DNA from 4 places in the Bradyrhizobium sp. SEMIA genome. Region 1 is predicted to be linked to each of the others. Evidence: predicted binding sites of a transcription regulator. Region 1 holds the regulator's gene; each other region holds the start of a gene.
What was found. The regulator LexA, encoded in region 1, represses DNA repair genes until DNA is damaged. The targets are predictions, from matches to a motif close to TGTTCNNNNTGTGTTCNG.

Region 2: FOM02_RS14240 (ribonuclease T2 family protein) is a predicted target of LexA. The motif match lies at 1,641-1,658, and genes of this name have one in related genera.
Region 3: recA (recombinase RecA) is a predicted target of LexA. The motif match lies at 1,677-1,694, and genes of this name have one in related genera.
Region 4: FOM02_RS11595 (single-stranded DNA-binding protein) is a predicted target of LexA. The motif match lies at 1,491-1,508, and genes of this name have one in related genera.

Annotation. Positions count from the first base shown of each region.
Region 1 is NZ_CP046601.1:2,273,168-2,276,760, reverse strand. It holds gene FOM02_RS11005 (hypothetical protein) at 1-123, shown strand, start outside; gene glp (gephyrin-like molybdotransferase Glp) at 356-1,567, shown strand; gene lexA (transcriptional repressor LexA) at 1,744-2,445, shown strand; gene FOM02_RS10990 (hypothetical protein) at 2,645-2,869, shown strand; gene FOM02_RS10985 (hypothetical protein) at 3,076-3,510, shown strand.
Region 2 is NZ_CP046601.1:2,910,326-2,913,918, forward strand. It holds gene FOM02_RS14225 (DUF3617 domain-containing protein) at 72-602, opposite strand; gene FOM02_RS14230 (hypothetical protein) at 648-941, opposite strand; gene FOM02_RS14235 (hypothetical protein) at 1,124-1,585, shown strand; gene FOM02_RS14240 (ribonuclease T2 family protein) at 1,704-2,396, shown strand; gene FOM02_RS14245 (23S rRNA (adenine(2030)-N(6))-methyltransferase RlmJ) at 2,556-3,416, shown strand.
Region 3 is NZ_CP046601.1:1,756,999-1,760,591, forward strand. It holds gene FOM02_RS08410 (hypothetical protein) at 1-81, opposite strand, end outside; gene FOM02_RS08415 (hypothetical protein) at 421-573, shown strand; gene FOM02_RS08420 (hypothetical protein) at 686-877, opposite strand; gene recA (recombinase RecA) at 1,786-2,874, shown strand; gene gcvP (aminomethyl-transferring glycine dehydrogenase) at 3,280-3,593, opposite strand, start outside.
Region 4 is NZ_CP046601.1:2,398,846-2,402,438, forward strand. It holds gene FOM02_RS11585 (outer membrane protein) at 1-232, opposite strand, end outside; gene FOM02_RS11590 (outer membrane protein) at 468-1,229, opposite strand; gene FOM02_RS11595 (single-stranded DNA-binding protein) at 1,652-2,149, shown strand; gene FOM02_RS11600 (DUF2306 domain-containing protein) at 2,348-2,746, shown strand; partial or broken gene gyrA (DNA gyrase subunit A) at 2,915-3,593, shown strand, end outside.

The DNA.
Region 1 (3,593 bases):
GAGCTCTCCGCCAAGCTGATCAGCAAGGCCGCCGACCTGAAATCGCAGGCCGATCCGCTGCCCGACAAGGATCAGAGTCCCAAAGCGCCGGACGTCAGTCCGGACGAGCAGCCGGGGAGTTGACCGATGCTGGCCGTGGCACTCGTCCTTCTCGTCCTCGCCATGGCCATCCTCGTCCCGGTCTGTCTCGCCTTCTGGATCATGCCGCGGCGGACTTGACGTCTATCCCTCACTGCAGAGCGGACAACGCAGGATGAATCATCCTGCGTGATCGCCTTTTTGCCTCTGCGCCTGCACTCGGCTAGAACTCTCGCCGCCGATTTGCCCGAACGGGGCGCAGCTGGAGTTTTCACCCGTGGCCCTGATGCCGGTTTCTGACGCGCTTGCCGCGGTGCTTGCCGGCGCAGAGCCGCTGCCTGAAGAAATGCTCGCCCTCGACCAGGCCTTCCAGCGCGTGCTTGCCCACGACGTCGCGGCGCGGCGCACCCAGCCGCCGCAGGCGATGTCGGCGATGGATGGCTATGCGGTGCGTGCGGCCGACGCCGCCAAGATCGATTCCCAGCTCACCGTGATCGGCGAGGTCGCGGCGGGGCGGCCGTTTGCAGGATCGGTCGGCGCCGGCGAAGCCGTGCGGATCTTCACCGGCGGCGTCGTTCCCGACGGCGCAGACGCGGTCGTGATCCAGGAGGACACGGTTGCGGACGGCAGGCGCATCACGATCAAGGAAGCGGCCGTGACGGGACGACACATCCGCCCCGCCGGTGTCGATTTCAGCGAGGGCGACGTGCTGCTGCGCAAGGGCATCCGGCTGACGGAGCGCGACCTCGCGCTCGCCGCCGGCATGAATCACCCGTTTCTACCCGTCCACCGCCGCCCGAAGGTCGCGATTCTCGCCACCGGCGACGAGCTGGTGATGCCGGGCACCACGCCTGGCCCCGGCCAGATCGTCTATTCCAACGGCTATGCCCTGCACGCGCTCGCCCGCAGCGAGGGCGCCGATACCGTCGATCTCGGTGTTGCCGCCGATACCCTGGACGCCACCACCGCGGGCATACGCCGCGCCCGCGCGAGCGGCGCCGACATCCTGATCACCACCGGCGGCGCCTCGGTCGGCGACCACGATCTGGTCCAGCAGGCGCTGAAGGCCGAGGGCACCGCGATGACGTTCTGGAAGATCGCGATGCGGCCCGGCAAGCCGATGATGCATGGAAGGTTGGCGGCGATGCGCGTGATCGGCCTGCCCGGCAATCCCGTGTCATCCTATGTGTGCGCCTTCCTGTTCATGGTGCCGCTGATTCGGGCGCTGTCGGGCCGCTCCGTGATTCACCATCGCCGCGAGCGCGCGGTGCTGGGCCGCGACGTCGGCGCCAACGACCAGCGCGAAGATTATCTGCGCGCACGCCTGGAGACGCGCGACGACGGCACGCTGATCGCCCTTCCCGTCAATCACCAGGATTCCTCGCTGCTTGCGAATCTCGCTGCGGCACAGGCACTTCTCGTGCGCGCGCCGTTCGCGCCGAAGGCCGAAGCCGGCACACCTTGCGAGGTGCTGCGCCTGCCGGTCTGAACGCGCTGGCCACACGCGTGACGCGAACTTTGTCGCGTTCACGGTAAATTAAGCAGTTGCGGAACATGTATCGAACATATAGTGTCCGTTCATGATTTGTTTCGAGCATGCAGCGGCTTATCGCTGAATTCAGCGTCTCGGAATCGAACGACATCAACCGGGGGATTTTGGTCGAGATGTTAACGCGCAAACAGTACGAGCTCCTGCGGTTCATCAGCGAGCGACTGAAGGAAAGCGGCGTACCGCCCTCCTTCGACGAGATGAAGGACGCGCTCGATCTGCGCTCGAAATCAGGCATCCATCGCCTGATCACCGCGCTCGAGGAGCGCGGCTTCATCCGCCGCCTGCCCAACCGCGCCCGCGCCATCGAGGTGATCAAGCTGCCCGAGCTGCAGGCGGCCGCCGGCAATCGCCGCGGCTTCACGCCGAGCGTCATCGAGGGCAATCTCGGCAAGGTCCGCACGACCTCCAGCCCGCCTGCGGACGAGGGCGAGCGTCCCGTCGCGGTGCCGGTGATGGGCCGGATCGCGGCCGGCACGCCGATCGAGGCGTTGCAGACCCGCAGCCACACCATCAGCGTCCCGCCCGATATGCTCGGCTCGGGCGAGCACTACGCGCTCGAAGTGCGCGGCGATTCCATGGTGGAAGCCGGCATCCTCGACGGCGACATGGCGCTGATCCAGCGCAACGAGAGCGCCGACACCGGCGACATCGTGGTGGCGCTGATCGACGACGAGGAAGCGACCTTGAAGCGCTTCCGCCGCCGCGGCGCCTCGATCGCGCTCGAGCCCGCCAATGCGGCCTATGAGGTGCGCATCCTTCCGCCGAACCGGGTCAAGATTCAGGGCAAGCTGATCGGGCTTTATCGGAAGTACTGATACCGCAAGTACTAGGCGCGCTGTCCGCGCGCTTCGATCGGCATCGCCGACTAGAGATCGGAGCGGATGATTGTCCGCTCGCGCTGGATAGTCTTTCTGGTTTCGCGCAGATTATCCGGCCCCTCCTCCGGCGCTACATCCTCGCCACGCCGCACGAAGCAGCACCGCTTCGGAAAGGCTTTCGGTTCGAGGAGATGCCATGCGCAAGATCATCCTGAGCACAGTAGCAGCGGCGCTGATCGCAGCATCAGCATCGCAAGCCGTTGCCGCACCATCGCACCGCCATGCCCGTAAGAACGTGGCCAAGGAGACGGCCAAGGAAACGGCAATGAGCGAGCAAGTCCGCAACGCGCGCAATGCGCTCACGCAACCATCGCAACCGGTCTGGCCATACTCCGGTTGGTCGGCGCCGGCTGGCCGCTGAGCTGGCCACTGATACGCCCACCGAATGCACGAAAGCAGGCTTTGTTCCCGGGGGATTCGGGAAAGATAATGTGATCGCACGCTGCGGCAGCGAGCCGCAGATTTGCCTATAACCGGGCAGACGCTATGATGCTTCCACTCTGATAGAGGCCTGCGCCTCGTAAGACAGAGGCGCGGGTTGCTATCTCCGCATGAGGAGCACCCACGATGTGTGACTACAGCCTGCATGCCGTCGCATCGCGCCCTGCCGAGGTCGGCGAGACGATCGTGACGACAACGTTCCGCGGCACCTCGACGCGCGGCTTTGCCTCCGCGGCCGATCCGACCGTCGCGGTCTGCCTGCTGCCGGGAACGGAGCTCGCCTTCGCCGACAACGTCCGCTACGACAATCGCTGGATCTGGACGCGCACCGTCAACTCGCGTGTCGGCAAGTTCGGCAAGATTGATCCGCACATTCCCGATCGCCATCATGACGCGATCGAATTCCCCGACGGCAAATACGTGCTGGTGACTCAGCTCGTCGAAGGCCAGCAGGCAACCGTGCTGCAACTGCCCGTGACCCAGCCGCTCGGCGAGCGCGAGCACAAGCCGCAGGTCAGTGCCGAGAACCGCCCGACGACGCCGCGTCTGCCGATCGGTTGAAGCAGATATCCCCGGCCGCCAGGTCGGAGCCCGGAATTGAGATCGCCATCGCCGGCCGCGGCCGGCGACGTGGTGTTGTTTGT
Region 2 (3,593 bases), 640 kb from region 1:
CCCCTCGCCCGTCTCGCCGCTTCGCGGCGAGCCACCCTCTCCCACAAGGGGAGAGGGGAAGGACGACAGCCCTATTTCGGCAGCAGCGCCTTCAGCTTATCGACGTCGCGCACGTTCATCTTGAAGCCGCCGGGCATCACGATGTCGCCGGGCTTCTGGTCCGGCTTGCAGGCGCCCAGCCACTTCGCCTCTAACGTCATGGAGGTATCGCGGCCCGCGGCACCGGCAGCGCCGCCTTGCGCGTGCGAGGAGGTCTTCACAGTGTAGGCCGAGTTGAAATCGCCAGTGATCTCGGCATGCGAGGTCGTGCTGATGCCGGCGACGTTGCACTCGGAATCGCTGACATAGCCGGTCGCGGTCTTCTTGATGTCCTGCTTGGAACAGATCTGCTTGGCCATCGGGGAGACGTTGTTGCTCATCTCCTTGTCGACGGTGTCGTCGGTGCAGTGCTGCATGGTCATCTCAGGCATTGCCGAGCCGCTCCTGACCATCTTCATTTCCCAGAGACCGGCCTTGCGCACCGGCAGGTCGTCGGCGCTGGCTGCGCCCGCCGACAGGACGAGGCAAAGGCTTGAGCCGAGCAAAGCGAGTTTGCGCGTCATGTTGGAGGCTCCCGGCTTTGAGAGAGGCGGCGCTAGGCCGACGCCTCAGTACAGCGTGCGGATCGGCCGTTCGGCGGCGCCATAGGGCACCCAGCGGCAGGAGAACGAGATGTAGCCGCCCTCATAGGCCTGGACCGCGAGGAATTTCACGACCTTGCCGTAGCGCGCGCAGTGATCGACCGCGACCTGACGGGCATCGACCTGCGTCGCCATCGAATAAGCGATGATGCCGCCGGTGTCGTTCCCCTTGAACGGCGGGACCGGAAGGAGGTCAGCACGCGCCGACTGGCTCGCCAAAATACCCAGGGCGAGAAGGCCCGCGGCCGCAATGATTCGCATTCCCGTTACTCCAATTGGTTGGCGCCAGTTTACGGCGCCGGGATGGAAGTGAAAAGAACCCAAGCCCTGCCGGGCGCGCCCTTACGGTCAACTCCTTGCCAAGTGTTGCCGCGCTGCACTTGACCCCGCCCGGCCTTCGCGGCACCGTCCCACCTTCGCAAGACCAGCTGTCCGGATTGCCCATGCGCGCCCTCTCCCTGAAATCGCTCCGCTTCGCCGCCGTGTTCGGCCTCATGTTCGGAGCGCTGTCGCTCGGCGAGGCCAAGGCCGCCAATCCGCTCGAGCTGAACTTCTGGCTGAGCGGGCCGCGCTATGACGGCGCCGTCGCCGATTGCGACAGGGCGCTGCCGACGATCGCCAGCCAGTTCTGGGAGAAGGAAAGCTCGTTCTGGAATTCTCCGTTGAAGATCACGGGCTTCGCCGCCGTTCACGAGGTCGCCTTCCGGCCCTGGCAGTCCGACAACATTCCGCGCCGCTACTGCACCGGCGATGCCATGCTCAACGACGGCAAGGTGCGCAAGGTGCATTTCTCGATCGTCGAGGACGGCGGCTTTGCCGGCTACGGCAATGGTGTCGAATGGTGCGTGGTCGGGCTCGACCGCAACTGGGCCTACAATCCGGCCTGCCGCGCCGCCAGACAGTAATTCGAGAAGCCTGATTCGGCCCGATCAAGCGGCCGAACGTGGCTCGCATCAATTTTGTTCTTGAAATGTTCTTATCGCCTGCTAGGCTGACTGCACAGTCTAGTTGAGGGGCGTCGCCATGTTTCATTCCAGATTGCATTCGTTCTCCCGCCTGATGATCTCGCTGACCCTGGCTGCCGGGCTGGTCATGCTGGCCGGCGGCGCCAAGGCCCAGGACAAGCGGCAGAACGCGCCCGGCGAATTCGATTTCTATGTGCTATCGCTGTCATGGTCGCCCTCGTTCTGCGAGGAGGCGGCGGAGCGTGGCGGCCGCTCCCAGATCCAGTGCAGCGGACGACCCTACGCCTTCGTGGTGCACGGCCTGTGGCCGCAATATGAGAGCGGTTTCCCCGAATATTGCCAGCGGCCGGCGCCGCGGCTGAACCGCAACATCGTCTCCTCGATGCTCGATCTGATGCCGGCGCCGGGCCTGATCTTCAACGAGTGGGACAAGCACGGCACCTGCTCGGGCCTCGAAGGCCGCAGCTATTTCGAGACGATCCGCAAGGCGCGCGCCGCGATCAAGATTCCGGCCGAGTATCTCGACTTGTCGCAGGCCAAGACCGTGGCGCCGGCGGAGGTCGAGGAGGCCTTCATCAGGGCCAATCCAGGCCTGAGCAATGCCGCCGTCTCGGTCACCTGCAACCGGACGCGGCTATCCGAAGTGCGCATCTGTCTCAGCAAGGATCTGCAATTCCGCGCCTGCGAGGAAACCGACCGCCGCGCCTGCCGCCGCGACCAGGTGACGATGCCGCCGATCAGGGGCGGTTGAGGCACAACGCTCTCGTCGTCATTCCGGGATGGTGCGTTAGCACCAGACCCGGAATCTCGAGATTCTCGGGTGCGCAATTGCGCACCATAGTTCGGCGCTAGCGCACCGCCCCGGAATGACGGCAGTTACTTTCATCGCGCGATGTCGTAACTCTGCGCCATGAACTACCGCCACGCCTTCCACGCCGGCAACTTCGCCGATGTCATCAAGCACATCGTGCTCGCGCGCATTCTCACCTACCTGCAGGACAAGCCGGGGGCGTTCCGCGTCATCGACACCCATGCCGGCGCCGGTCTCTACGATCTCGAAAGCGACGAGGCGCGGCGCAGCGGCGAGTGGCTGACCGGCATCGCGCGGCTGATGCAGGCGCGTCTGTCGAACGAGACCGCGGCGCTGACGAAACCCTATCTCGACATCGTCCGCGCCTTCAATCCGAAGGGCGAGCTCAAGGCTTATCCGGGCTCGCCGCTGATCGCGCGCGGCCTGCTGCGGCCGCAGGACCGGCTCGTTGCCTGCGAGCTCGAGCCGAAGGCGCGCAAGGCACTGATCGACGTGCTGCGCCGCGACGAACAGGCGCGCGTGGTCGATCTCGACGGCTGGGTTGCGCTGCCGGCCTTCGTGCCGCCGAAGGAGCGCCGCGGCCTCGTGCTGATCGATCCGCCGTTCGAGGCCAAAGATGAGTTCGAAAAGCTCGGCGAAGCCTTCGCAGCCGCCTTCGCGAAATGGCCGACCGGTATCTATGTAATCTGGTATCCGGCCAAGAATCGGCGCGCCACCGACACGCTGGCGCAATCGGTGGCGCGGCTCGCAGCCGCAGCAAAGCCTCCGGGAAAACGTCTGCGTCTCGAATTCAGTGTCGCGCCGCAGCTTGATGGCGCAGCGCTCACATCCACGGGACTCCTGATTGTCAATCCCCCCTACACGCTGCAAGGCGAGCTCAAGACCATCCTGCCCGAGCTGGAAATGCCGCTCGGCCAGGGCGGCGCTGCCAGATTCCGATTAGAGGTACCTCGATCGTAACACTCCGGCATTCTTGGGAAAAAGATGCAGGAGCGGTAGTCAATCTGCGACGAACCGTATTATGCTGTTTGCGTGACTGGCTTTACGTTCCGCTTCCGCGAATGGTTGCGGCGGAGTGAAGGCCTAAGAAAGATCCGACCGGACTGCACGGTCCGCTCAAGGATGGCCAGCTCCCGG
Region 3 (3,593 bases), 520 kb from region 1:
CTCGAACTTCGCCATCTCCTCGAGCGCCGCCTCGAGGAAATGATTGCGCCTCGCCGCATCGTGGTGCGTGTCTTCCGCCATGACAGAGCTTCCCCGTTAGAGCGGCCCCGTCCCGACAAAGCCGGTAACCGCGCAAAGGTTCGGTGCCGCAGGATTGCGGATTTATGACGGCGGCCGGCGGCTGCGTCTTTGCTGCGCATCAGCTTCAATGGAAGAGGGGGCACGGCAAGATTGAATCTTCCGTCAGGCCCAAAGAAGGGTTGCGAGCCGGGCTAACCTCGCGATGAGATCCGCTCGAATGCCCTAAAGCGCGATGAGATCAGGATGAGTCATCATCGCGCTTTGGCTTGTTGTTTGCGCATGATCTTTTCGGAAATCCGCTACGCACTTTTCCGGATCATGCTTTAGCGAGAGGCGCACATGAGCGAGAAGGATGTCGAGCACAACTGCCCCGAATGCGACGGGACGGGCCGGGAAAGCGGCATGAAGCCGATGCACCTTGGTGAGAAGGTCGAGTTTCGTCCCTGCACCAGATGCGGCGGACCGGGAAAAATCAAAGAGGCCGCCGGCTGAGGCGGCCTCTCGCCGTCCTTGAGCCGGAAAACCGCTTCGCACTTTTCCGGAAAGATCACGCGTGAACAACAACCTGAAGCGCGATGACGATTCATCCAAATCTCATCGCGCTTTAGTGGCAGGGCTTGCCCAGCATCTGCGCGTAGCGGCTGTGGCAACCGTCGTGCAGCTGCCACCGCTTCGTGATTTTCATGCCGACCTTCGGAGCGCCCGACGACATCGGACCGCACGATGCGTGGGCGTAAGCCGTCGCCGAGCCGGCGAACACGGCCAGCGCGAGCGCGATCTTGATCATCGACTTCATGTCTCCTCCTGAGATTATCTACGTCTCGTAGCGCTACACATGTAAGCGTTACCATTTGTAGCATTTAAATACAAGCTCCCACCGCTTGATGGCCGGCGCTTTAGCCAGAGGAGCAGGGCACCTCAAAATTCAACTTCAGGAGGCTCGAAAGGCCGCGATCTGCGGTGCGCTCCTATCAGGACACCCGGCAAATCGAATTAGGACAGTGGAAGTTTTCACGGGCGAAGCAAAAACGCCGCCCGCTTAAATCGAGCGCGGGCGGCGGCTTTCCAGCCCCGGGTGGGAATGAGCAATTCCCCGGTGACGGTTAGTCTGCACAACCTATGCCAAGGTTTTGTGTCATCTAACGGGACACCCGCGCCAAGCCGACAAGGCTACCGCTGAACGTTCCCGTCGCAATTTGGATGAGGACTGAAAGAGGTCTCCAACTCAGGCGGTCTTACTCCTCATTCTCTTCTTCTGGCGGCGGATTGAGTCTGTTTCCAAGGAATGTGCTCGGAAGCGGAAGCCGGAGCAGTTCCATCGAGCGTCTGCAAATCTGCTGGGTTCGCTCGATTTCTGCGGCGATTAGAGCGGTCTGAACGGCGATTCGGTGGGAATAGTCCGGCATAGCGGCGCTCCCTGGTAGCAGGCGGGAGCGCTCTCGGTCTCTCAGCCACCGACGCCTACGGGCAGAGCCGAAGCCGGTGATGCGGCCTCAACGACCACCGGCCGCATTGGTTCAAAATTGAACTTAGGACACTCGCTAGAACAAACTGGGACACCGGGGGTCAAATACGGACAGCACCCGAATTCGCAAAAGAACATATTGCGAACATAGAACAGATAGGGTACATTACTTTTATCGACGACCCGCCGCCCAATCGTTTGTCCCACACGCGAATCCTCGCCATAAGGAGCACGACCCAATGTCCGCCACTGCCCTGCGTATCGTCGAAGGATCTTCCATGGACAAGAGTAAAGCCCTGGCTGCCGCGCTCTCCCAGATCGAGCGCCAGTTCGGCAAGGGATCGGTGATGAAGCTCGGCAAGAGCGACCGCTCCATGGACATCGAGGCGGTGTCTTCCGGCTCGCTCGGGCTCGATATCGCGCTCGGCATCGGCGGTCTGCCGAAGGGGCGCATCGTCGAGATCTACGGGCCGGAATCCTCGGGCAAGACCACGCTGGCGCTGCACACGGTGGCGGAAGCACAGAAGAAGGGCGGCATCTGCGCCTTCATCGACGCCGAGCACGCGCTCGACCCGGTCTATGCCCGCAAGCTGGGCGTCAACATCGACGAGCTCCTGATCTCGCAGCCCGACACCGGCGAGCAGGCGCTGGAAATTTGCGACACGCTGGTGCGTTCGGGCGCGGTGGACGTGCTGGTGGTCGATTCGGTTGCGGCGCTGGTGCCGAAGGCCGAGCTCGAAGGCGAGATGGGCGATGCGCTGCCGGGCCTGCAGGCACGTCTGATGAGCCAGGCGCTGCGCAAGCTGACGGCCTCCATCAACAAGTCCAACACCATGGTGATCTTCATCAACCAGATCCGCATGAAGATCGGTGTGATGTACGGCTCGCCGGAAACCACGACCGGCGGTAACGCGCTGAAGTTCTATGCCTCCGTCCGTCTCGACATCCGTCGCATCGGCGCGATCAAGGAGCGCGACGAAGTGGTCGGCAACACCACGCGCGTGAAGGTGGTGAAGAACAAGCTGGCGCCGCCCTTCAAGCAGGTCGAGTTCGACATCATGTACGGCGAGGGCGTCTCCAAGATGGGCGAGATCCTCGACCTCGGCGTCAAGGCCGGCATCGTCGAGAAGTCGGGCGCCTGGTTCTCCTATGACAGCCAGCGTCTCGGCCAGGGCCGCGAGAACGCCAAGGCGTTTTTGAAGGGCAACCCCGACATCACCGCCAAGATCGAGACCTCGATCCGCCAGAACTCCGGCCTGATCTCCGAGCAGATTTTGGCCGGCACGCCCGAGAGCGACGCCGACGGCGAGGAGCCGGCGGAGGAGTAAGCCTTAACGCGAAGAGTTTTCGCGAGGAGCGGGCGCTGAGGACGTTGAGTTGCCGACGTCTTCAGTGCCCGTTTCGTTTTGGGCGTGACAGTGGGGTGGCACGCACCTCACCAACGAACGGCTCTGCGATGGGATCGCGAAAGCCGGTCGCTGGTTGTGCCCTCGAGGTGCTTTCGCAGCCGTAGGGTGGGCAAAGGCACGTAAGCGCCGTTGCCCACCATCTTTCACCGCATGCAAAGGTGGTGGGCACGCTCCGCTTTGCCCACCCTACGAAACTGGTTGTCCCCTAAATCGGACCCGTAGGGTGGGCAAAGGCGCGTAGCGCCGTGCCCACCATATTCCAACGTGCCGAAAGGTGGTGGGCACGCTTGCGCTTTGCCCACCCTACGAAACCTCCGTTGCATCTTACTCCGCGGCTTCCGCGTAATCGCTCACCGGCGGGCACGAGCACACCAGGTTGCGATCGCCATAGACGTTGTCGACGCGACCGACCGGGCACCAGTATTTGTCAGTACGCGAGACGCCGTCGGGGAAGCAGCCCTCAGCGCGGGTGTAGGCGCGCTTCCAGTCGTCGTCCGCGATGTTGTGCACGGTGTGCGGGGCGTGGCGCAGCGGCGATGCTTCGATCTTGAAGCGGCCGGCCTCGACCTCGGCGATTTCTTTCCGGATCGCGATCATGGCGTCGCAGAAGCGATCGAGCTCCGCCTTCGATTCCGATT
Region 4 (3,593 bases), 130 kb from region 1:
TCTGCCAGTTGTAGCCGGCGGTGCCGCCGACGAAGCCACCCTTCATCTTCGGGTCACCCGAAGCGTTTTCCCAGGCGCCGCCGCCGACGATACCGAGGTAGAAGCCGCTCCAGTTGTAGACCGAGGCCACAGCCACCGGAGCCTTCGTGTACGGGCGAGCCGCGAGATCAGCCGCCGACGCGGGGGCAGCCAGAGCGAACAAACAGGCCGAAGCCAACAAAACCTTCTTCATCTCAATCAAAATCCCAGTCCCAGTTTCTGTTGTTGCCTTCCGCGCGCAGAAGGGCATCGGACGCTGTGGTCCAACTGACGGCGTGCTTACACCACCAAAGCCGCAAGTTGTGTCTCTCAAAAGCCACGACAGCCGCAAAACGTCACAATTGCTGACACATTGTCGCGCCGCTCGCATCCAGCAAAAAGGCCGGCGCGAGGCCGGCCTTTGATCTCCAAATGATATCAGATGGATATCAGTATCTCGCGATGGCCGGGCCGCCCCAGCGATAGTTCACGCGAACGAGGCCCATATCGACGTCCTGGCCGATGCGTTCGGTCTGAACGAACGCGCCGCCGAAGGTGAAATCGACGTTACGATGGCCGAGGAAGATGTGATCATACTCGACGCCAACCGACCAGTTTGGGGCGAAGCCAAATTCGAGACCCGCGCCGACCGTTCCGCCCCAGCGGGTTTCCCGGGCCGAACCGAAGGTAGTGCCCGCACCCACGAAACCTGGCCCGACGATGAGGTCGTATTTGTCGCCCACGACCGCGCCACCGCCCTTTACGTAGAACAAAACATTATTCCAGGCATAGCCGACCTGGCCAGTAATCAGGCCGAAGGCATCGATCCGCGTACGGTCCTGCTGAGCCGGGGCGGTCGGGCTGACGTTGTTTCCGCTGAAGTCAGCCCAGTTGCCTTGGCCTTCCACGCCAAACACCCAGTTGGCGGACTGCCAACGATAGCCGATCTGACCACCGACCGTGCCGCCCGATGCGTCATGGCAACCGTCTGTGATCAGCGTGCCGACGACAGGCGTCACGAAGTCCCAGCAATTGCGGCTCGTACCCCAGCCACCGTTGATGCCGATGTAAAAGCCACTCCAGTCATAGATAGTGGCAACCATCGGCGGCGGCGCCTTGGTGTAGGGACGCGCCGCAAGATCCGCTGCACTCGCAGGTGCAGACAGACCCAACGCAACGATACCGATTGTGCCAAACAGAATTTTCTTCATTGCAGTCTCCCCAGTGTCGTCCGCTCCAGAGGTCCCCAAAGCGGTCAATCAGGCGCGACGCCCATATGAACAATTCCAACGTAACTTTAGCTCAACCGGCAGGCAGAATCCGTCGCTGGAATGCAACAGTCGCTGGGCAATTGTCTGCGAGTAACCTAATGAATGTTAAGCGTTTTTCCGTGCGGTCGGGTTCCAATTCATTGTGGCGTGCACAGTGGCGCTGGGTTCCGGTATGCACGCTTGGGTTGCATTCTCTTTCACAGGAACAAATCTGGAACAAATTTCGGGCCCATGCTATATGTGGGGATAACCGAGGGTGTGGCGGGCCGATCGGCGCTCGTAAGCGTATAGGTCGGCTCAACAAGGCGGCAGCGCGGGCGCGCCGTTCCGGAATTCAGTGGCATTTGGAGTGGAGAGCGGCGATGGCGGGAAGCGTCAACAAGGTCATTCTGGTTGGAAATCTCGGCAAGGATCCTGAAATCCGCCGCACCCAGGACGGGCGGCCGATCGCGAATTTGAGCATCGCCACCTCGGAGACCTGGCGCGACAAGAACAGCGGCGAGCGCAAGGAAAAGACCGAGTGGCACCGCGTCGTGATTTTCAACGAAGGTCTTTGCAAGGTCGCCGAGCAGTACCTGAAGAAGGGCGCCAAGGTTTACATCGAGGGCGCGCTCCAGACCCGCAAATGGACCGACCAGAGCGGCGCTGAGAAGTACTCCACCGAGGTCGTGCTGCAGGGCTTCAACTCGACCCTGACGATGCTCGACGGCCGCGGCGGCGGCGGAGGAGGCGGCAGCTTCGGCGACGAGCCGGGCGGCGATTTCGGCTCCTCGGGCCCCGTCAGCAGCGCGCCGCGCCGTCCCGTGGCCGCTGGCGGCGGTGGCCGCAACAGCGACATGGACGACGACATCCCGTTCTGAGGCTCGCGAGCGTCTCTCCACGAGCGGCGCCCGCTCGCGTAAAGCGACAGGATCCCTTACCAATTGGCGGGCAAGGCTCGGTTTTCCGGGCCTGCCTCAAGTGCTACTTCAAGCCTTTGACCGGCGATGATGTGAATGGTATTAACTTAATGTTAATCCTGTTTACATGGCTCTCCCGCCGATCGGAGGACGCGTCGCATGAACCTCGCGCCGCTGCTTGAGGCCGCCCCAGCGATCCCGCTGCATGCCTTTGCCGCAATGGCCGCCTTCGTGCTCGGCCTCGTCCAGTTCGCCGCGCCCAAGGGCACGCTGCCGCACCGGACCATCGGCTGGATCTGGGTCCTCCTGATGGTCGCGGTGGCCGCCTCGTCGTTCTGGATCCACCAGATCCGTCTGGTCGGGCCGTTCAGCCCGATCCATCTGTTGTCGATCTTCACGCTCGTCGTGCTGCCGCTCGCGGTGTGGCGGGCGCACACCCATCGCGTCGCCGATCACCGGCGGATGATGATCTTCATTTTCGCCGGTGCGCTGGTGGTGGCGGGGCTGTTCACGCTGGTGCCCGGGCGGATCATGCACCGGGTGATTTTCGGGGCTTAAGGCGCGGTTTGCGCCGGCCGATTTCGAGCCTTGTTCCAGCACCGGCGCGGAGTGCGTAAGTCTCTGGAAAAACAGTCGGAAAAAGCGCTTCCCTTGGCCCTGCAAGGGTGGTTATCGGGGGGGCGATGCGCTATATGATTCCCAGATAAAACCTCACCGGATTTCCCCTTGGCTGACGACGACAACAAGCCCGGCGACCAGCCGGCGCAACCCTCGGACATTCGCCCCGTCTCGATCTACGAGGAGATGAAGAAGTCCTACCTCGATTACGCCATGAGCGTGATCGTGTCGCGTGCGCTGCCCGATGCGCGCGACGGGTTGAAGCCGGTGCATCGCCGCATCCTCTACGCGATGAACAATCGCGGCGACACCCCGGACAAGAAACACAAGAAGTCCGCCGGTGCCGTCGGTGAGGTCATGGGTAAGTACCACCCCCATGGCGACCAGGCGATCTACGACGCGTTGGTGCGCATGGCGCAGGACTTCTCGATGCGCGCGCCCTGATCGACGGACAGGGCAATTTCGGCTCGGTCGACGGCGATCCGCCGGCGGCGATGCGCTACACCGAATCCCGCCTGACCAAGATCGCGCTGAAGCTGCTTGAGGACATCGACGACGACACGGTCGATTTCCAGGACAACTATGACGGCTCCGAGCGGGAGCCGGTGGTCCTGCCGGCGCGGTTCCCGAACCTGCTGGTCAACGGCGCCGGCGGCATCGCGGTCGGCATGGCCACCAACATCCCGCCGCACAATCTCGGCGAGGTCATCGACGCCTGTGTCGCGCTGATCGAAAACCCCTCGCTGACCATCGACGAGCTCAACAACATCATTCCGGGCCCGGATTT